4 regions of the Stutzerimonas sp. R40042 genome follow, and region 4 is predicted to be linked to each of the others. Evidence: predicted binding sites of a transcription regulator. Region 4 holds the regulator's gene; each other region holds the start of a gene.
The links. Region 4 encodes FliA, which starts transcription of late flagellar genes. Its sites were predicted from a motif close to CTAAAGTTTNNNNNNNNNNNGCCGNTAA; they were not measured.
Positions count from the first base shown of each region.

Region 1 (5,087 bases), 1.7 Mb from region 4:
CAGCGAGCGTTGCACGGTGTTGCCGAACGAGCTCAAAGCGGTGCAGGCCTTCGTCGGCCAGCACGGCAACCGTGGCAAGCCGCTCTAAGCTGCGGTCAAACGAAAAAGGCCAGTCATGCGACTGGCCTTTTTCGTTCTGGCGTGGAGGCGGTGAGACAGAGCGTCGCCTCGGCTCCTCGGGCTGGCTCTGCTATTCGTCGAACTCTTCCCAGCCGCCCATTTCCTTCCAGCGGTTGACGATGCCGCAGAACAGTTCAGCGGTCTTCTCGGTGTCGTAGCGGGCCGAGTGGGCTTCACGGCCGTCGAAATCGATGCCCGCCGCCTGGCAGGCCTTGGCCAGCACGGTCTGCCCATAGGCGAGGCCGGCGAGGGTGGCGGTATCGAAGCTGGAGAAGGGGTGGAACGGGTTGCGCTTGATCTCGCAGCGGGCGATGGCCGCGTTGAGAAAGCCCAGGTCGAAGCTGCTGTTGTGCCCGACCAGGATCGCGCGTTTGCAGCCTGCCGATTTCACCGCCTTGCGCACGCTGCGGCAGATGTCCGTCATCGCCTGCAGCTCGGGAACGGCCATGCGCAGTGGGTGGTCGAGCTTGATGCCGGTGAATTCCAGCGCGGCAGGCTCGATGTTGGCGCCGGCGAAGGGCTCGACGCGATAGAACAGCGTGTCCTGCGGGTAGAGCAGGCCTTGTTCGTCCATGCCGATGGTCACGGCGGCGATTTCAAGCAGGGCATCGGTTGCGCTGTTGAAGCCACCGCATTCGACATCGATCACCACCGGAAGGAAACCACGGAAGCGCCGTGCCATGGGCGAGCGGGGCTTGCCGGGCAGGTGTTCTTCGAGTTCGTCTTCGAACTGCTCCTCACTCATGCGTTCGTCTCCAGGCGCCAGTGCAGGCGTTCGCCGGCTCGCAACGGTATGACGAGCTGCTCGCCGAACGGCAGGCTGGTCGGGACTTCCCACTCCTCGCGTACCAGCGTGAGCTGGTCGGTATTGCGCGGCAGGCCATAGAAATCAGGACCGAAGTGGCTGGCAAAGGGTTCCAGCTTGTCCAGCGCCTGACGCTGCTCGAAGGCTTCGGCGTACAACTCGATGGCCGCATGGGCGGTGTAGCAGCCGGCACAGCCGCAAGCGGCTTCCTTGGCATGCTGGGCATGGGGCGCCGAGTCGGTACCCAGGAAGAACTTCGGGTTGCCGCTGGTGGCAGCGTCCAGCAGGGCTTCCTGATGCAGGTTGCGCTTGAGCACCGGTAGGCAGAACAGGTGTGGGCGAATGCCACCGACCAGCATGTGGTTGCGGTTGTACAGCAAATGATGGGCGGTAATGGTGGCGCCGACATTGGCTCCAGCTGCCTGGACGAACTGCACCGCGTCACGGGTGGTGATGTGTTCGAAGACTACCCGCAGCGTTGGGAACTTCGCGGTGACCCGGCTCAGCTGCTCGTCGATGAAGTACTTCTCTCGATCGAAAATATCGATCTCGCCGCGCGTGACCTCTCCGTGAACCAACAGCGGCATGCCGACTTCGGCCATGGTTTCCAGCACGTCGAAGATGTTGTCGATGGCGGTCACGCCGGAGGCCGAGTTGGTAGTGGCGCCGGCCGGGTAGAGTTTGACCGCATGGACGAAGCCGCTGGCCTTGGCGCGACGGATGTCGTCCGGCGTAGTGCTGTCGGTGAGGTAGAGCACCATGAGCGGCTCGAAACGGCTGCCGGCTGGGCGAGCGGCCAGAATGCGCTGACGGTAGGCCTCTGCCTCATCGGCGGTACGTACCGGTGGCACCAGGTTCGGCATGATGATGGCGCGGGCGAACTGGCGCGCAACGTCCGTGACGGTATGCGGCAGGACGGCGCCGTCACGCAGGTGAATGTGCCAGTCATCGGGGCGCAGCAGGGTGAGTCGGTCGGACATGCGGGCTTTCCAGGCGGGTGAAACGTGCGCGAATGCTACCGGAAAAGGGCGGTCGCGGCATCTTGCCTTCGTCTGCGAGCTGGATCGCTGACTGCACCGTGCTCAAGTTTGCTCGTTGGACACCGATACCTAGTTGGAACCAGCATCCTCCCGGAGCCCACCGTGCGCCTGCGCCCCCTCGTACTGATGTGCCTGCTCGCTTCACCGGCCAACGCGCTGACCTTTCAGACGCGGCTGGAGCGTGTGCAATGGCAAGTGGAGGGCGACCAATTCGAGTGTCGGCTGATCCAGCCTATCGCCGGTTTTGGTCGTGGCGAATTCGTGCGGCGCGCAGGCGAGCAGGCGACCTTCCGTCTGCACTCTCCGGAACGCTGGCTGGGCGCGGGCTCGGCCACGCTGCTGGCCGCCGCCGCGCCGTGGCAGCCGTCACGCAGCGATATCAACCTGGGCGTGGTGTCGATTGGTGGTGGCGATGTTCCGTTCAACAGCACGCAAGCGCAGGCCGGTCGTCTGCTCAGCGGGCTGCTCGAAGGGCGCAGCCCGGTGGTGCGCCATCGCACGCAGCATGGCGGCGAAACGCTGGAGATCCGCCTGCTACCGGCACGTTTCACCAAGGCTTACGAGGACTATCGCGCCTGCACGGCGAAACTGTTGCCGGTCAACTTTGATCAGGTGCGCCAATCGCAGATCGGCTTTCCCAGCAGCGATGTGGCGCTCGACGCGCTCGGACGTGCCAAGCTCGACATCATCCTGCAGTACCTGCGTGCCGACCCCAGCGTGAATCGCATCGAGCTCGACGGTCACTCCGACAATAGCGGCAATCGACTGGTCAATCGCGATCTGTCGAGACGCCGTGCGCTGGCCGTGCAGGAGTACCTGGTCGCCAGTGGCGTGCCACAGGAACAGATCACCGTGCGCTTCCATGGCGAACGCTATCCCCTGGTGACCAACAACAGTGAAGCCAATCGGGCCAAGAACCGGCGGGTCACCCTGCGTCTGCAGCGCGAAGCTGCGGCCGCGACGGCCTCCACCGAAGCAAGTGCGCCATCTTCCTGACTGCGCGTCCGCCGCCCCTGTAAAAGCGGCCCCGTGACCGGTAGAATCGCAGGTTTTCCGTACAACCCGTGGAGCTGATGGCATGGCGGACGTTAAGAAGGTAGTTCTGGCCTATTCCGGTGGCCTGGACACCTCGGTGATTCTCAAGTGGCTGCAAGACACCTACAACTGCGAAGTGGTGACCTTCACCGCTGACCTCGGCCAGGGCGAGGAAGTCGAGCCAGCGCGTGCCAAGGCACAGGCCCTAGGCGTCAAGGAAATCTATATCGATGATCTGCGCGAAGAGTTCGTTCGCGACTTCGTGTTCCCGATGTTCCGCGCCAACACCGTTTACGAAGGCGAGTACCTGCTGGGTACCTCCATCGCCCGTCCGCTGATCGCCAAGCGTCTGATCGAGATCGCCAACGAGACCGGCGCCGACGCCATCTCCCACGGCGCCACCGGCAAGGGTAATGACCAGGTGCGCTTCGAGCTGGGTGCCTACGCGCTCAAGCCAGGCGTCAAGGTCATCGCTCCCTGGCGCGAGTGGGATCTGCTGTCGCGCGAGAAGCTGATGGACTACGCCGAGAAGCACGCCATCCCGATCGAGCGCCACGGCAAGAAGAAGTCGCCGTACTCCATGGATGCCAACCTGCTGCACATCTCCTACGAGGGCGGCGTGCTGGAAGACACCTGGACCGAGCACGAAGAGGACATGTGGCGCTGGACCAAGTCCCCGGAAGCCGCGCCGGACACCCCGACCTACATCGAGCTGACCTACCGCAAGGGTGACATCGTTGCCATCGACGGCAAGGACATGACCCCGGCTCAGGTACTCACCGAACTCAACCGCATCGGTGGCGAGAACGGCATCGGTCGCCTGGATATCGTCGAGAACCGCTACGTCGGCATGAAGTCCCGCGGCTGCTACGAAACCCCCGGTGGCACCATCATGCTCAAGGCCCACCGCGCCATCGAGTCGATCACTCTGGACCGCGAAGTGGCTCATCTGAAAGACGAGCTGATGCCCAAGTACGCCAGCCTGATCTACAACGGCTACTGGTGGAGCCCGGAGCGCAGCATGCTGCAGCAGATGATCGATGCCTCCCAGGTCAACGTGAACGGTGTGGTGCGCCTGAAGCTGTACAAGGGCAATGTCATCGTGGTCGGCCGCAAGTCCGATGATTCGCTGTTCGATGCCAATATCGCAACCTTCGAGGAAGACGGCGGCGCCTACGATCAGGCCGACGCCGGTGGCTTCATCAAGCTCAACGCGCTGCGCATGCGCATCGCTGCGGGCAAGGGCCGTACCCAGTTCTGATAAGCTGGCGTACCCGAGCCTGACCGACCCCGGCCCTGTGCCGGGGTCTTGCTTTCTGCATGGCCACAAGCACTGCCGATGAGGAGAACCCGAACATGAGATTGCTGCATACCATGCTGCGCGTCGGCGACATGGAAAAATCCATCGCCTTCTATACCGAGGTGCTGGGCATGACCCTGCTGCGCCGCAAGGATTATCCGGAAGGCAAGTTCACCCTGGCCTTCGTCGGCTACGGCGACGAGGCGCACAACAGCGTGATCGAGCTGACCCACAACTGGGGTGTGGAAAAATACGAGCTGGGCGACGGCTACGGGCATATTGCCCTGGAAGTCGAAGATGTCTACAAGGCCTGCGCAGACATCCGCGCCCGTGGCGGCAAGATCACCCGTGAGCCTGGGCCGATGAAGCATGGCTCCAGCATCCTGGCGTTCGTCGAGGACCCGGATGGTTACAAGATCGAACTTCTGTCTCCGTCCCGCGCCGACTGATCGGCAGGCATGAAAAAGCCCCTTGCGGGGCTTTTTCTTTTACAGATCGAAGTCGAAGTCGTTCAACTCTTTCTGCAGGCGTCGTTCCTCGAGCAGGTTGTCGATGATCCGGCGCTTGGTCAGATTGGTCTTGGCGACCTCGACTGGGGCTTCGCTGCCCTCGTCGTCATCTTCGGCGATGAAATCGTCTTCGATCTGAATGTCTTCTTTCTCGGCCACTTGTTCACTCCAAGGCTACGGGGCGCTCTTGGCGCACCTTATAGCGGCAAATCTGGAGGCGGTAAAAAAGTTTTTTTCAATCGTGCAGCCAGCTTTTTCGCTATCCGCTCAATCGTCAG
Region 1 covers NZ_CP113258.1:1,228,414-1,233,500, forward strand. The annotation lists gene thrC (threonine synthase) at 1-88, shown strand, start outside; gene rnt (ribonuclease T) at 191-865, opposite strand; gene pyrC (dihydroorotase) at 862-1,905, opposite strand; gene OUY36_RS05795 (flagellar protein MotY) at 2,068-2,961, shown strand; gene OUY36_RS05800 (argininosuccinate synthase) at 3,044-4,261, shown strand; gene gloA (lactoylglutathione lyase) at 4,357-4,749, shown strand; gene OUY36_RS05810 (PA3496 family putative envelope integrity protein) at 4,789-4,968, opposite strand; gene nth (endonuclease III) at 5,077-5,087, opposite strand, start outside.
Region 1: OUY36_RS05795 (flagellar protein MotY) is a predicted target of FliA. The motif match lies at 2,007-2,034, and genes of this name have one in related genera.

Region 2 (5,087 bases), 1.3 Mb from region 4:
CTGCCGGCACGGCCACCCGCAGAATGCCGGCGAACTGCCCGGCCATGCGCGACATGCGGCTCTCCAGCCAGTTGCCGCCATGATCGGCAATGCACTTGGCCAGTCGTTCGACCAGACCGGGCTGATCTTTGGCAATGACGGTGAGAACGAGGTGATCCATGGACTGCTCCTGTGGCGGGATTCGCGCGCCCGATGGCGACGGCCCAATAGGTATAGCAGGCCCCACTCGCGATGACAGCACCGCCTGTACCGGCATGCTCGCAAGGCCGACGCAACCTGCGCTTTCAGCGGACTGATTTTCCCCGACGCTTCATGTAGTATCCGGCGACCTCGGACTACAAAAGCGAAACCGTCCGGCGAAATTAGAAGAACCAAGTGAGGCGAGTAATGACTGAGCGCGTTCAAGTCGGTGGCCTGCAGGTCGCCAAAGTCCTGTATGACTTCGTGAACAACGAGGCGATTCCCGGTACCGGCGTCGATGCCGCCGCCTTCTGGGCTGGCGCCGACAGCGTCATCCACGACCTGGCGCCGAAGAACCGCGCCCTGCTGGCCAAGCGCGACGAGTTACAGGCCAAGATCGACGCCTGGCACCAGGCTCGCGCCGGTCAGGCCCACGATGCCGTGGCGTACAAGGCCTTCCTGCAGGAAATCGGCTACCTGTTGCCGGAAGCCGAAGACTTCCAGGCCACTACCGAGAACGTCGACGAAGAAATCGCCCGCATGGCCGGCCCGCAGCTGGTGGTGCCGATCATGAATGCGCGCTTCGCCCTGAACGCGGCCAACGCTCGCTGGGGCTCGCTGTACGACGCCCTCTACGGCACCGACGCCATCTCCGAAGAAGACGGCGCTACCAAGGGCCCGGGCTACAACGAGATCCGCGGCAACAAGGTCATCGCCTACGCGCGCAACTTCCTCAATGAAGCCGCTCCGCTGGAAACCGGCTCGCACGTCGACTCCACCGGCTACCGCATCGAAGGCGGCAAGCTGGTCGTCTCGCTGAAGGACGGCAGCACCACCGGCCTGAAGAACCCGGCCCAGCTGCAGGGCTTCCAGGGCGAAGCCAGCGCACCGATCGCCGTGCTGCTGAAGAACAACGGCATCCACTTCGAGATCCAGATCGACCCGGCCAGCCCGATCGGCCAGACCGACGCCGCCGGCGTGAAGGACATCCTGATGGAAGCGGCGCTGACCACCATCATGGACTGCGAAGACTCCATCGCCGCCGTCGACGCCGACGACAAGACCATCGTCTACCGCAACTGGCTCGGCCTGATGAAGGGCGACTTGGTCGAGGAGCTGGAAAAGGGCGGCAAGCGCATCACCCGCGCGATGAACCCGGACCGGGTCTACACCAAGGCCGACGGCAACGGCGAGCTGACCCTGCATGGCCGCTCGCTGCTGTTCATCCGTAACGTCGGTCACCTGATGACCAACGACGCCATCCTCGACAAGGAAGGCAATGAAGTGCCGGAAGGCATCATGGACGGCCTGTTCACCAGCCTGATCGCGGTGCACAACCTCAAAGGCAACACCAGCCGCAAGAACACCCGCACCGGCTCGATGTACATCGTCAAGCCGAAGATGCACGGCCCGGAAGAAGTGGCCTTCGCCACCGAACTGTTCGGCCGCGTCGAGGACGTTCTTGGCCTGCCGCGCAACACCCTCAAGGTCGGCATCATGGACGAGGAGCGTCGTACCACGATCAACCTCAAGGCCTGCATCAAGGAAGCGCGCGAGCGCGTGGTGTTCATCAACACCGGCTTTCTCGACCGCACCGGTGACGAGATCCACACCTCCATGGAAGCCGGCCCGATGGTGCGCAAGGCGGCCATGAAAGCCGAGAAGTGGATCAGCGCCTACGAGAACAACAACGTCGACGTCGGTCTGGCCTGCGGCCTGCAGGGCAAGGCGCAGATCGGCAAGGGCATGTGGGCCATGCCTGACCTGATGGCCGCGATGCTCGAGCAGAAGGTCGGCCACCCCATGGCCGGCGCCAACACCGCCTGGGTACCGTCGCCGACCGCTGCCACCCTGCACGCCATGCACTACCACAAGATCGACGTGCAGGCGCGTCAGGTCGAACTGGCCAAGCGCGAGAAGGCGTCCATCGACGACATCCTCACCATCCCGCTGGCGCAAGACACCAACTGGAGCGAGGAAGAAAAGCGCAACGAGCTGGACAACAACTCGCAGGGCATCCTCGGCTACATGGTTCGCTGGGTCGAACAGGGCGTCGGCTGCTCCAAGGTTCCGGACATCAACGACATCGCGCTGATGGAAGACCGCGCCACCCTGCGTATCTCCAGCCAGCACGTGGCCAACTGGATGCGCCATGGCGTGGTGACCAAGGATCAGGTGATCGAGAGCCTCAAGCGCATGGCCCCGGTAGTCGACCGCCAGAACCAGGGTGACCCGCTGTACCGCCCGATGGCGCCGGACTTCGACAACAGCGTGGCCTTCCAGGCCGCGCTGGAGCTGGTCCTCGAAGGCACCAAGCAGCCCAACGGCTACACCGAGCCGGTGCTGCACCGCCGCCGCCGCGAGTTCAAGGCCAAGAACGGCCTGTAACCCGCCAAGCCGCTGCAGAAAGAACCGCCCTTCGGGGCGGTTTTTTTATGCCCGTAATCCGGCCGACGGTCCTCAAGTTAGGCCTGTTACAACCGATAACGTGACCCGAATATCGTTTTCGGTCACACTTGCGCCGCCAAAGTAGCATTTGGCCATCAACGTGCTCTTCCTGGTACCCGTAAGCCCCTGCACTGGAGTTCGCTGCATGCTGAAGAACCTCTCGCTGACCGCCAAGCTTTCCCTGGTCCCGGCCGTCGCCCTGCTCGGCCTCGTGCTGTATGTGGTCTACACCTCGCTGCAGCTTTCGGCGACCGACTCGCGCCTGGTCCTGCTGGAGACCCGCAGCTACCCGACGCTGGAAAAGGCCGACGCGGTGATCTTCCAGTTCTCCCGCGTGCCGGCGTTGCTGAACAATGCAGTGGCGGCGGGCGAGCCGGGCATTCTCGACGAAGCGCGCGACGTGCTGCAGCAGATCGACAGCCAGCAGCAAGCCTTGGCGTCGCTGCTGAGCGAGCAGCGCCAGCAGCATCAGGCCCTGAGCGACTGGCGCAAGGCCGTGCGCGACTACGCCGACAATGCCCTCGCCGCCTCTTCCAAGCTGATCGACGGCAGCGCCTCGTTCGACGACCTGCGCCCCAGTCTGGATCGCATGGCCAGTGACCTGGCGCAGGCGCAGAAGCTCGCCAGCGACTTCCGTGCTCAGGCCTACGCCGATTTTCAGCAGACCCTGGTGCAAACCCGCGAAGCCAACGCGGCGACCACCCGCCTGGGCATCATTCTCAGCCTGGTGCTGGTGGTACTGGTCAGCCTCGGAGCCTGGCTGGTGATTCGCAGCGTGATGGTCAACATCCGCGGGGTGATCGCCTCGCTGCAATCGATCGCCCGCGGCGACGGCGATCTGACCCAGCGCGTCAACGTCGAGTCCAACGACGAGATCGGCGCCATGATCGAGCTGTTCAACAGCTTTCTCGACAAGCTGCAGCGCACCATCCGCCAGATCATCGAGGCCGCCGCCCCGCTCGGCCAGGTCTCCAAGGACCTCTACCAGCTCACCCAGGGCTCGGAGGAAAACGCCAAGTCGCAACAGCACCACACCGATTCGATCAGCCGCGACATCCTGACCATGACCGGCAGCATTCAGGAAGTCGCGCAGCGCTCGCAGCAGGCATCCGACGAGGCCAATTCCGCAGCGCGCCAGGCGGCGACGGCACGCGAGCACGTCGGCAGTCTGTCGACCGGCATCAACGACCTGGGCGACAGCGTGATGGGCGCGGTCAAGGCCATGGAACAGCTGGAGGAAGAAACCCAGGAAGTCGGCTCGGTACTGACCGTGATCCGCAGCATCGCCGAACAGACCAACCTGTTGGCCTTGAACGCCGCCATCGAGGCCGCCCGCGCCGGCGAGCAGGGCCGCGGCTTCGCCGTGGTCGCCGACGAAGTGCGCAATCTGGCGCAGAAGACTGCTGCCTCCACCGCCGAGATCCAACAGATCATCCAGCGCCTGCAGAACAGCGCCAACACCGTGCTCAACGTGATGACCAGCAACGGCGAGAAATCCCGCGCCAGCATCGAGCGTTCCATCGAAGCCACACAGCTGCTGGAAGCCATCGCCGGCACGGTCAACCAGATCGACGAACTCAACGCCGGCATCGCCCAGTTCACACAGGAACAGATCGGCCTGTCGAGTTCCATCAGACAAGAAACCCAAGTGTTGCAGCAGGACGCACAAGCAACCGCAAACGGCGCCGAAGCCACCGCCCGCCTTGGCGAACAACTGGTGAGTACCGGAGACCACCTGCGCGCGGCTACGAGCCAATTCCGTGTTTAACGATTTTTTGGAGCATCCAATGACTGCACTTCGTGTCGCCGGTCTGGCAGCTATCTGCCTGGCCGCCACCCCTGCCTTTGCCCTGGAACAGGGTGAACATCGCTTCAACGGTTTCGGTACCGTCGGTTTCACCCATCTCGGCGGCGAAGATGACGGTCGCAGCTATGGCGTCCAGGGTCAGACCAACGATTCCTGGCGCGGCGATCAGCTGTCCAAGTTCGGTGCCCAGCTGAGCTACGGCATCACCGACACGCTGGGCGTGACCGTGCAGGCCACAGCCAAGGCGCAACAGGACGAGTGGAAAGCCAACCTGGAATGGGCCTACCTGTCGCTGCAGGCCAACGACCAGTTGATGCTCCGCGCCGGCCGCCTGCGCAGCCCGGTCTACATGTATTCCGAAAGCCTCGACGTGGGCTACAGCTACCCCTGGCTGCGCCTGCCCGACGAGGTCTACAGCCAGGTTCAGGTGACTAACTACGAAGGCGTCGATGCGGTCTACACCATGCCGCTGTCGTACGGTTCGGTGACCTTCCAGCTCGCCGGCGGCCAGGCGAAGAACCGTGACTACTACGCCTACGACGAGCAGTTCGATATCGACTACGGCAAGCTGTTCGGCGCCAGCGTCAGCCTGGCCAGCAACGACTTCGGCACGCTGCGCATCGGCTATGTCGAGGCGGATATCAAGACCGAC
Region 2 covers NZ_CP113258.1:4,273,610-4,278,696, forward strand. The annotation lists gene OUY36_RS20120 (glycine cleavage system protein R) at 1-160, opposite strand, end outside; gene OUY36_RS20125 (malate synthase G) at 388-2,568, shown strand; gene OUY36_RS20130 (methyl-accepting chemotaxis protein) at 2,774-4,396, shown strand; gene OUY36_RS20135 (porin) at 4,416-5,087, shown strand, end outside.
Region 2: OUY36_RS20130 (methyl-accepting chemotaxis protein) is a predicted target of FliA. The motif match lies at 2,640-2,667, and genes of this name have one in related genera.

Region 3 (5,087 bases), 960 kb from region 4:
ATCGTCAACCAGGCCAGGGTCACTGGAAATGCTCGTGTTGACGTCATCGGGGCTCCTGGCTGCTCGCGTTGCGGGCGCGCTGACGCCCGTTGGGACTGACAGTAGAGCCCTGCGTCGGCGCAGGAGTTCGGCGGCAAATTGTTGCCAACGGGGTGACCGGGTGGTCGATTTTCGCCAATGCTCTGCCACACTTGACGCATGAGCGGCTGCGTCTTTGCAGCGCTTGACCGTCGTGAACTCAGCGGGGATGCTTGCCCGCTATTGAAGGCGCATCACTCATGGGGAATACGCAATGCAAGGCCAGGCACCGGTAATCGACTATCTGAAGGAGCTGTTGCGCGGCGAACTGGCGGCGCGCGATCAGTATTTCCTGCATTCGCGGATGTACGCCGACTGGGGCTTCAGCAAGCTCTACGAGCGCATCAATCACGAGATGGAGGAGGAGACGCAGCATGCCGATGCCCTGCTCAAGCGCATCCTCTTTCTCGAAGGTACGCCGGACATGACGCCGGAACCGATCAACCCGGGCCACAGCGTGCCGGATATGCTGCGCAACGACCTGGCGCTGGAGTACAAGGTGCGAGCCGCGCTGGCGCAGGGCATCGCGCTGGCCGAACAGCACGGTGACTACCCGACCCGTGACATGCTGGCGCTGCAGCTGCACGACACCGAGGAAGACCACGCCTACTGGCTCGAGCAGCAGCTCGGCCTGATCGACCGCATCGGTCTGCAGAACTACCTGCAATCCCAGGCCAGCTGAGCCTTCCACCCCGCGAGGCAGGGCCTGCCTCGCGGGGCGTTCCATCAGAGCCGGAAGCGGCTCACCATCGACTGCAACTGACCACCCAGACGGGCCAGCTCGGTGCTCGACGCCGCGGTTTCCTCGCTGGCGGCGGCGGTCTGTTCCGACACGTCGCGCACGTTCACCACGCTGCGGCTGATCTCCTCGGCCACCGCGCTCTGTTCCTCGGCGGCTGCGGCGATCTGCTGGTTCATCGCCTGGATGTTCGACACGGTACGGGTGATGCTGCCCAGCGACGCACCGGCACGGCGCGCCAGCTCGACCCCGCTGTCGGTCAGGTCGCGGCTGGTATGCATGATCGCGGCGACCTGCTGGGTGCCGTTCTGTAGCGCGGCGACCAGCCCTTCGATTTCCTCGGTGGACTTCTGCGTGCGCTGCGCCAGGCCGCGCACCTCGTCAGCGACCACGGCGAAGCCGCGCCCGGCCTCGCCTGCACGGGCAGCCTCGATGGCGGCGTTGAGTGCCAGCAGGTTGGTCTGCTCGGCCACGGCGCGGATCACGTTCATCACACTGCCGATCTTGTCGCTTTCTTCCTGTAGCGCCGTCATCGCCTCGCTGGAGCGCACCACGGCGCTGGCCATGCGTTCGATCTGCGTGACCACCTCGGTGACCACGCGATCGCCTTCGCGGGCTTCGCCATCCGCTTCGGTGGCGGCCAGCGCGGCCTGCTCGGCATTGCGCGCCACCTCCTGAACGGTGGCCGACATCTCGTGCATGGCGGTAGCGACCTGGTCGGTTTCTTCCTTCTGGCTGTTTACGCCGGCGCTGGTCTGCTGGGTAACCGCCGAAAGCTCCTCGGCGGCGGCGCTGATCTGGCTGACACCATCGCGGATGCCGCCGATCAGTTCGCGCAGGGTCGCGCCCATCTGCTGGATGCCGCGCTGCAGCACGCCCAGCTCGTCGCGGCGCTGGATCTGTGCGGTGGCGCTGAGGTCGCCGGAGGCGATGCGCTCGACCTCGGCCAGGGTGGCACGCAGCGGCAGGATGATCTGCCGGGTGATCAGGCAGGCGGCCAGGATGCCCAACACCAGCGCCAGCAACGCGCTGACGATCAGGCGTGTACGCGCGGCGGCGCTTTCCACGGCGAGCAGGTCGAGCTGAAGCTGATAGAGCGAGTCGCTGATGCGGACGATTTCCTTCTGCTGATCGGTCATCTCCTGGCGCGCCTTGGCGATTGCCAGGGTGGCCTTCTCCAGCGATTCGATGGCGCCGCGGTACTCGCCGAGCACGGCACGGATCTGCTGCAGCGTCGCCGCGTGGTCGGCGTCGAGCGCGGCGGCATGGCGATCCAGCGTGGCCTGGGCAGCATTCAGTTGTGCGTAGACGGCCTTGGCCGCCTCGGCACCGGGAGTCGCCATGTAGACGCGCAGCAGGTATTGGGCGCGCTGCACGTCATCTTCGATGCGGGTGATGGCCTGGAATTGCGCGAAGCGCCCTTCGTCATACTCCGCCAGCTGCAGCACCTGGCGGGTTACCCCAGCGTTCAGCTCAGCCAGGCGCGCGGCGGCGCCGTCGATGGTGGTGCGCGCGGCGTTGGCCTGGGCGTAGCCCTTGCGCATGTCGTCCAGCGAGTTCTGGTACTGGGCGTTGTAGCCGGCCTGTTCCTTCAGCTGGGCGACGTCGTCCGGGTGCTCGAAGGTCTCCAGCAGCTTGGTCTGCTGGGAGAGGTAGATGCCCAGGTTGTTGTCCAGCCGCTTGGTGGACTCGTTGTCTCCACTGGCCAGCATGAATTGCAGGCGGGCGATGCGCAGGTCGGTGAGGGTCTTGTTCAGCTGGGATATTTCGGTCATTAGTCCGCTGCGCTGGATGACGCTGTCCAGGCTGCCCCAGCCGTTCCAGGCGAGGACGATGGTGAGTATCAGGACGGTGGCGAAGCCCAGCGTGAGCTTCCTGCTGACCCCGATGTTTGCAAACCAGTTGTTCATGGCACTCCAAGCGAAAGCGAAGTAGTCGGTCCGAGTCGACGCCGCAAGGCGAGGCTCGTATACCGCAGCGCTTTCGGCCGGATGCATACGAACTTGAATGTAAAGCGAGGAACGGTCGTAGCGCCGGATGATCGCGCCGCAACGCCGAACCAGGCTTGTCCGATCGGTCAGGTCTGGTTGCGCGTGAGCGGTGACGGCGCCTGCTCAGGGCGGACGCAGCAGCCGCTCTCGATGCCCTGCAGAATCGGGCAGTCCGGGCGATCATCGCCCTGGCAGTGGTCGACCAGCTCCTGCAGCGTGTCGCGCAGGCCGACCAGCTCGGCGATCTTGCGGTTCAGCTCGTCGATATGTGCGCCGGCCAGGGCCTTCACGTCGGCACTGGCGCGCTGGCGGTCCTGCCACAGCGCCAACAGCTTGCCGACCTCTTCCAGCGAGAAGCCCAGGTCACGGGCGCGGCGGATAAAGGCCAGCTGGTGCAGGTCGCGCTCGTTGTAATGTCGGTAGCCATTGGCGCCGCGCCCGGCGGGCGTGAGCAGGCCGATGGATTCGTAGTAGCGGATCATCTTCGCCGTGAGGCCGCTGTGCTTGGCGGCCTGACCGATGTTCATGGCGTGCTCCCGATTCATTCTTCCGGTTTCCAGGAGCGCAGCAGCAGGGCGTTGCTCACCACGCTGACGCTCGACAGGGCCATCGCCGCACCAGCCACCACCGGGCTGAGAAAGCCGAAGGCGGCGAGCGGAATGCCCACCAGGTTGTAGATAAAGGCCCAGAACAGGTTCTGCTGGATCTTGCGGTAGGTGCGCCGACTGATCTCCAGTGCGGCCGGCACCAGGCGCGGATCGCCGCGCATCAGGGTGATGCCGGCGGCGTGCATGGCCACGTCGGTGCCGCCGCCCATGGCGATGCCGACATCCGCCGCGGCCAGGGCAGGGGCATCGTTGATGCCGTCGCCGACCATCGCCACCACGGCGCCGCCCTTCTTCAGCTCGGCCACGGTGGCCGCCTTGTCCGCCGGCAACACCTCGGCATGCACGTCATCGATGTGCAGCGCTTCGGCCACCACCCGCGCGCTGCCACGGTTATCGCCGGTGATCAGGTGGCTGCGGATATGCCGCGCCGCGAGCCCGGCAATCGCCGCGGCGGCGCCGTCCTTGAGGCTGTCACCGAAAGCGAACAGGCCGAGGATGCGCGGCTTGGGCGCTTGTTCCACCAGCCAGGAGAGGGTGCGGCCCTCGGCTTCCCAACGCTGGGCGGTGTCCAGCAGCTCGCCCGGCTGCAGGCCGTACTCTTCGAGCATGCGCCGGTTGCCCAGCGCCAGCTGCTGGCCATCCAGCGTGCCCGCGATGCCGCGGCCGCTCAGGGCCTGGCTCTTCTGCACATCCGGCACCGTGATGCCGTCGGCTTCGCAGCGCTCCAGCACGGCACGCGCCAGCGGGTGTTCACTGCCTCGCTGCAGGGCGCCGGCCAGGCGCAGTATCCGCGCTTCGTCGCCGTCCACGGCATGCAGGTGGATGATCTGCGGCTTGCCCGAGGTAAGCGTGCCGGTCTTGTCGAAGGCCACGGCATTCACAGCATGGGCGACTTCCAGCGCCTCGGCGTCCTTGATCAGGATGCCGTGCCGCGCCGCCACGCCGGTGCCGGCCATGATCGCCGCCGGCGTCGCCAGGCCGAGGGCGCAGGGGCAGGCGATGACCAGCACGGCCACGGCGTTGATCAGCGCGACCTCGACCGGCGCGCCACTGAGCAGCCAGCAGATCAGGGTGAACACGGCGATCACCAGCACCGCCGGGACGAACACCTGGCTGACCTTGTCCACCAGCTTCTGGATCGGCGCCTTGGCCGCCTGGGCGTCTTCCACCAGGCGGATGATCCGCGCCAGCACGGTCTCGCCACCGAGCGCGGTGGTGCGCACCAGCAGGCGGCCTTCGCCATTGATCGCGCCACCGGTGATGCGGTCGCCCGGCGCCTTGTTCACTGGCAGGCTCTCGCCGCTGATCAGCGCTTCGTCGGCCTGGCTTTCTCCCTCGACCACTTCGCCATCCACCGGGAAACGCTCACCGGGGCGGACCAGTACCAGATCGCCGAGGCGCAGCGCGGCGATGGCAACATCTTCCTCGCGGCCGTCGACTACCCGTGTCGCGCGGTCCGGACGCAAGGCTTCCAGCGCCCGGATCGCCGCGCTGGTCTGGCGCTTGGCGCGGCTCTCCAGATACTTGCCCAGCAGCACCAGGGCAATCACCACCGCCGAGGCCTCGAAATACAGGTGCGGCATCTGCCCGGCCGGGGTCGCCCACCATTGATAAAGGCTCAGGCCGTAACCGGCGCTGGTGCCGATGGCGACCAGCAGGTCCATGTTGCCG
Region 3 covers NZ_CP113258.1:3,890,934-3,896,020, reverse strand. The annotation lists gene OUY36_RS18430 (efflux RND transporter periplasmic adaptor subunit) at 1-47, opposite strand, end outside; gene bfr (bacterioferritin) at 293-760, shown strand; gene OUY36_RS18420 (methyl-accepting chemotaxis protein) at 805-2,727, opposite strand; gene cueR (Cu(I)-responsive transcriptional regulator) at 2,895-3,335, opposite strand; gene OUY36_RS18410 (heavy metal translocating P-type ATPase) at 3,350-5,087, opposite strand, start outside.
Region 3: OUY36_RS18420 (methyl-accepting chemotaxis protein) is a predicted target of FliA. The motif match lies at 2,798-2,825, and genes of this name have one in related genera.

Region 4 (5,087 bases):
CAGCACTGTCGTCGCCACGCACCTCAACCAGGTGCTGTACAAGCATGCGCACGAACTGCTGGGACACGAGGAAGTGCAGCAGCTACTGCAGCTGCTGGCCAAGAGCTCGCCCAAGCTCGCCGAGGAGCTGGTGCCTGGCATGGTGTCGCTCTCCACGCTGCTCAAGGTCTTGCAGGCGCTGTTGCAGGAGCAGGTCCCCGTGCGCGACATCCGCACCATCGCCGAGGCCATCGCCAACGTGGCCGCCAAGAGTCAAGATCCCGCCGCGATGGTGGCTGCGGTGCGCGTTGCGCTATCCCGCGCAATCGTGCAAAACGTTGTGGGACTAGAGCCGGAGCTGCCTGTGATCACCCTCGAGCCCCGATTGGAACAGATCTTGCTCAATAGCCTGCAGAAGGCTGGGCAGGGCTCCGATGACGGCATCCTGCTGGAGCCGGGAATGGCCGAAAAGTTGCAACGGTCTCTGGTAGAAGCGGCACAGCGTCAAGAAATGCTCGGCAAACCGGCGGTTCTGCTGGTCGCCGGCCCGGTCAGGGCGATGCTGTCGCGGTTCGCAAGGCTGGCAGTGCCGAACATCCATGTTCTGGCCTACCAGGAAATACCGGACAACAAGCAGGTCACCATCGTCTCGACGGTGGGTCAGAATTAACCGAGGGTACAGGCCATGCAGGTCAAACGTTTCTTCGCCGCCGATATGCGCATCGCCATGAAGATGGTGCGTGACGAGCTGGGCGCCGATGCCGTGATCATCGGCAATCGCCGGGTGGCCGGTGGCGTCGAGCTGACGGCCGTACTCGACTACCCGATGCAGTCCGCGCCGGCAGCGACCAAGCCCAATCCTGCGCTTGAAGCTGAGCTGCGCAAGACGCAATCGCGCCTGGCCAGTGCCCATGCCGAACTGAGCGCCGCGCCGCAGGCAAAGATGCAGGATCGTCAACTGCTTGACGAGAAGCCGGCCGCCGTGGCGCCGAGCGCTCAGCCCGAGCCGGCTGCCGCGCCGTCCGCCGCCGTCGATCCGCGCGCGATCGAGGCGATGTATTCTGAGCTGCACGGTCTGCGTGAGCTAATCGAGGTGCAGCTCGGCTCGATCGCCTGGGGGCAGGAGCAGAGCCGCCGTCCGCAGCAGGCCAGCCTCTGGCGTCGGCTGCAGCGCCTCGGCCTGCCGGCCGAACTGTCGCGCAGCCTGCTGGAAAAGGTCGCGACCATCAACGATCCGCGTCAGGCCTGGCGCATGGTGCTGGCCTATATGGCGCAGGCGATCAAGGTCAGCAAGCAGGAGCCGCTGGAAGAGGGCGGAGTGATTGCGCTGGTCGGCCCGGCCGGTGTTGGCAAGACCACCACCCTGGCCAAGCTCGCGGCCCGTTACGTACTCAAGTACGGCGCACAGAACATCGCCGTGGCGAGCATGGACAACTACCGGATCGGCGCGCAGGAGCAGCTCAAGACGCTTGGGCGTATCCTCGACGTACCGGTGCTGCAGATCGACCCGAGCCAGCCATTGAGCAAGACGCTGGCGCCGCTGGCCCGCAAGCGCGTGATCCTGATCGACACCGCCGGCCTGCCGGCCAGCGATCCGACCTTGCGCAAGCAGCTCGAAGCGCTGTCGGATCGCGGTGTGAAATCCAAGAACTATCTGGTGTTGGCGGCGACCAGCCAGAGTCAGGTACTCAAGGCGGCATGGCACAACTATCGTCGCTGCGGCCTGGCGGGTTGTATCCTGACCAAGCTGGACGAGGCAGGCAGCCTCGGCGATGTGCTCGGTCTCACGATCAGCCAGCATTTGCCGATAGCCTACCTCGCCGATGGCCCGCGGATTCCGGATGACCTGCATCTGCCCCGTAGCCACCAGCTGGTCAGCCGTGCGGTAAGCCTGCAATCAGGCGAGGAGCCGAGCGAAGAGGCCATGGCGGACATGTTCGCCGGGTTGTACAACGGCTCGTCACGGCGGGCCGGATGATCAAGCGAGTGCGGTACCAGAATGAACCAGATGCGTGCCATGCGGGCGCATCGCCGGCCGTATGGCCCCAGCAAGATATAGGCGTGTGAACATGGGTATGCATCCCGTACAGGTGATTGCGGTGACCGGCGGCAAGGGTGGCGTCGGCAAGACCAACGTGTCGGTCAATCTGGCGCTGGCGCTGGCCGATCTGGGCCGGCGTGTGGTGTTGCTCGACGCCGACCTGGGTCTGGCCAACGTCGACGTCCTGCTTGGCCTGACCAGCAAGCGAACCCTGGCCGATGTGATCGCCGGTGAGTGCGATCTGCGCGATGTGCTGATTCAGGGCCCCGGCGGTATCCGTATCGTGCCCGCGGCATCCGGGACGCAGAGCATGGTACAGCTGTCGTCCCTGCAGCATGCCGGTCTGATCCAGGCATTCAGTGAGCTGGGCGATGAGCTGGACGTGCTGATCATCGATACCGCGGCCGGTATTGGTGATTCGGTGGTCAGCTTCGTGCGTGCCGCGCAGGAAGTGCTGCTGGTCGTCACAGATGAACCCACGTCCATCACCGATGCCTATGCTCTGATCAAATTGCTCAACCGTGACTACGGCATCAGTCGTTTCCGGGTGTTGGCCAACATGGCGCATGCACCCCAGGAAGGTCGCAACCTGTTCGCCAAGCTGACCAAGGTCACCGAGCGTTTTCTCGATGTGGCGCTGCAGTATGTCGGCGCCGTGCCCTACGACGAGGCCGTACGCAAGGCGGTACAAAAGCAGCGTGCCGTCTATGAAGCCTATCCGCGCTCCAAATGCGCGCTGGCCTTCAAGGCCATTGCGCAGAAGATCGATACCTGGCCGTTGCCCGCTACCCCGCGCGGCCATCTCGAATTCTTCGTCGAGCGCCTCATCAGTCCCGCTTCAGAAAGCCACGAATGACAGGTGCCGGATCCGCTATGTATTACAGCAAGGCTCAGGCAAAGGATGCTCAATATCGCCTGATCGATCAGTACGCGCCGTTGGTCAAGCGTATCGCTTACCACCTTCTGGCGCGTCTGCCTGCGAGTGTGCAGGTGGACGACCTGATCCAGGCTGGAATGATCGGACTGCTGGAAGCAGCGAAGAAGTACGACGCCGGCAAGGGCGCCAGTTTTGAAACCTACGCCGGCATCCGCATCCGCGGCACCATGCTCGACGAGGTGCGCAAGGGCGATTGGGCGCCACGCTCGGTGCATCGCAACTCGCGCATGGTCAGCGAGGCGATCCGCGCCATCGAAGCGAAAACCGGTCGTGACGCTAAAGATCATGAAGTTGCGGCCGAACTTAAGCTTAGTCTCGATGAGTATTACAGCATCCTCGGCGATACCCTCGGCAGCCGACTGTTCAGCTTCGACGACCTGCTGCAGGAAGGCGAGCATGGCGAGCTGCAGGAGGATGCCGGCAGCACGCACCCCGAGCCTTTCCGCGATCTGGAGGACGAACGTTTCCAGTTGGCGCTGGCAGAAGCCATCGCCAACCTGCCGGAGCGCGAGAAGCTGGTGCTGTCGTTGTATTACGACGAAGAGCTGAACTTGAAGGAAATCGGTCAGGTGCTGGGAGTCAGCGAGTCGCGTGTGAGCCAGTTGCATAGCCAGTGTGCGGCGCGCCTGCGTGCGCGCCTCGGTGAATGGCGCGCCAATTGACGATTGTTTGCGGTATGACGTGCTCGGTTTGCTGAGGCATTTTGGGACTTACGGAGGTCGACTTGGACAAGAACATGAAAATCCTCATCGTCGATGACTTCTCGACGATGAGACGAATCATCAAGAACCTCTTGCGTGACCTGGGGTTCACCAACACCGCCGAAGCGGACGATGGCACCACCGCGCTGCCGATGCTCAAGAGCGGCAGCTTCGACTTTCTCGTCACCGACTGGAACATGCCGGGCATGAGCGGTATCGATCTGCTGCGTACCGTGCGTGCCGACGAGCGCCTCAAGCACCTGCCGGTGCTGATGGTCACTGCCGAAGCCAAGCGCGACCAGATCATCGAGGCGGCACAGGCCGGCGTAAACGGCTATGTGGTCAAGCCTTTCACTGCCCAGGTGCTCAAGGAGAAGATCGAGAAGATCTTCGAGCGCGTCAACGGCTGAAGCAGCAACGCCGCGAGGGCACTATGACGCAAGCAGATCAGAGCCTGGCAGAGTTCGAAGCGACTCTGAAGGCCAACGCCCCTAAGTTGATTGAAAGCCTGCAGCAGGGCCGCTTCGATGAAGCGACGCAGATGTTCAATGAACTCAGCCAGGCGCGTAATCACAGTCTCTATCAGGAAGTCGGCAAGCTCACCCGCGAGCTGCACAACGCCATCGTCAAACTCGAGATGGATACCTGTGCCACTGGCGGCGATCCGTCACCGATCACCGACGCGACCGATCGCCTGTCCTATGTGGTGGAGATGACCGAGAAGGCCGCCAACCGCACCATGGATCTGGTGGAGGAATCGGCGCCGCTGGTCAACTACGTTAGCTACGAGGCCCAGAGCCTGACGGCCGACTGGCAGCGATTCATGCGCCGCGAAATGGATGCTGAACAGTTCCGTGGGCTGGTCAAGCGCATCGACCAGTACCTCAAGCGCAGCATGAACGATGGTAGCCAGCTGTCGCAGAACCTCAGCGAAATCATGCTGGCCCAAGATTTCCAGGACCTGACCGGCCAGGTCATCAAGCGTGTCACCCGACTGATCACCGAGCTTGAAAGCAATCTGCTCAATCTCGTCCTGATGGCGGGGCAGGTCGACCGCGTGGCTGGCATCCAGCACGACCGTGATGCCATGCGCGCCGAGCAAGAGAAGAAAAAACAAGAAAAATCGCCTTCCAATGGTGAAGGTCCGCAGATGCATGCCGATATGCGTGAAGACGTCGTTTCCGGCCAGGACGATGTCGATGATCTGCTTTCAAGCCTGGGCTTTTAGGGGAAGTGAATATGAGCTTCGACGCCGATGAAGAAATTCTCCAGGACTTCCTGGTAGAGGCCGGCGAGATTCTCGAACTATTGTCCGAGCAACTCGTGGAGCTGGAAAGCAGCCCCGATGACATGGCGTTGCTCAATGCGATTTTTCGCGGGTTCCATACGGTCAAGGGCGGTGCGGGCTTTCTTCAGCTTCATGAGCTGG
Region 4 covers NZ_CP113258.1:2,933,040-2,938,126, reverse strand. The annotation lists gene flhA (flagellar biosynthesis protein FlhA) at 1-649, shown strand, start outside; gene flhF (flagellar biosynthesis protein FlhF) at 665-1,957, shown strand; gene fleN (flagellar synthesis regulator FleN) at 2,049-2,876, shown strand; gene fliA (RNA polymerase sigma factor FliA) at 2,894-3,619, shown strand; gene OUY36_RS13785 (chemotaxis response regulator CheY) at 3,694-4,068, shown strand; gene OUY36_RS13780 (protein phosphatase CheZ) at 4,092-4,886, shown strand; gene OUY36_RS13775 (chemotaxis protein CheA) at 4,898-5,087, shown strand, end outside.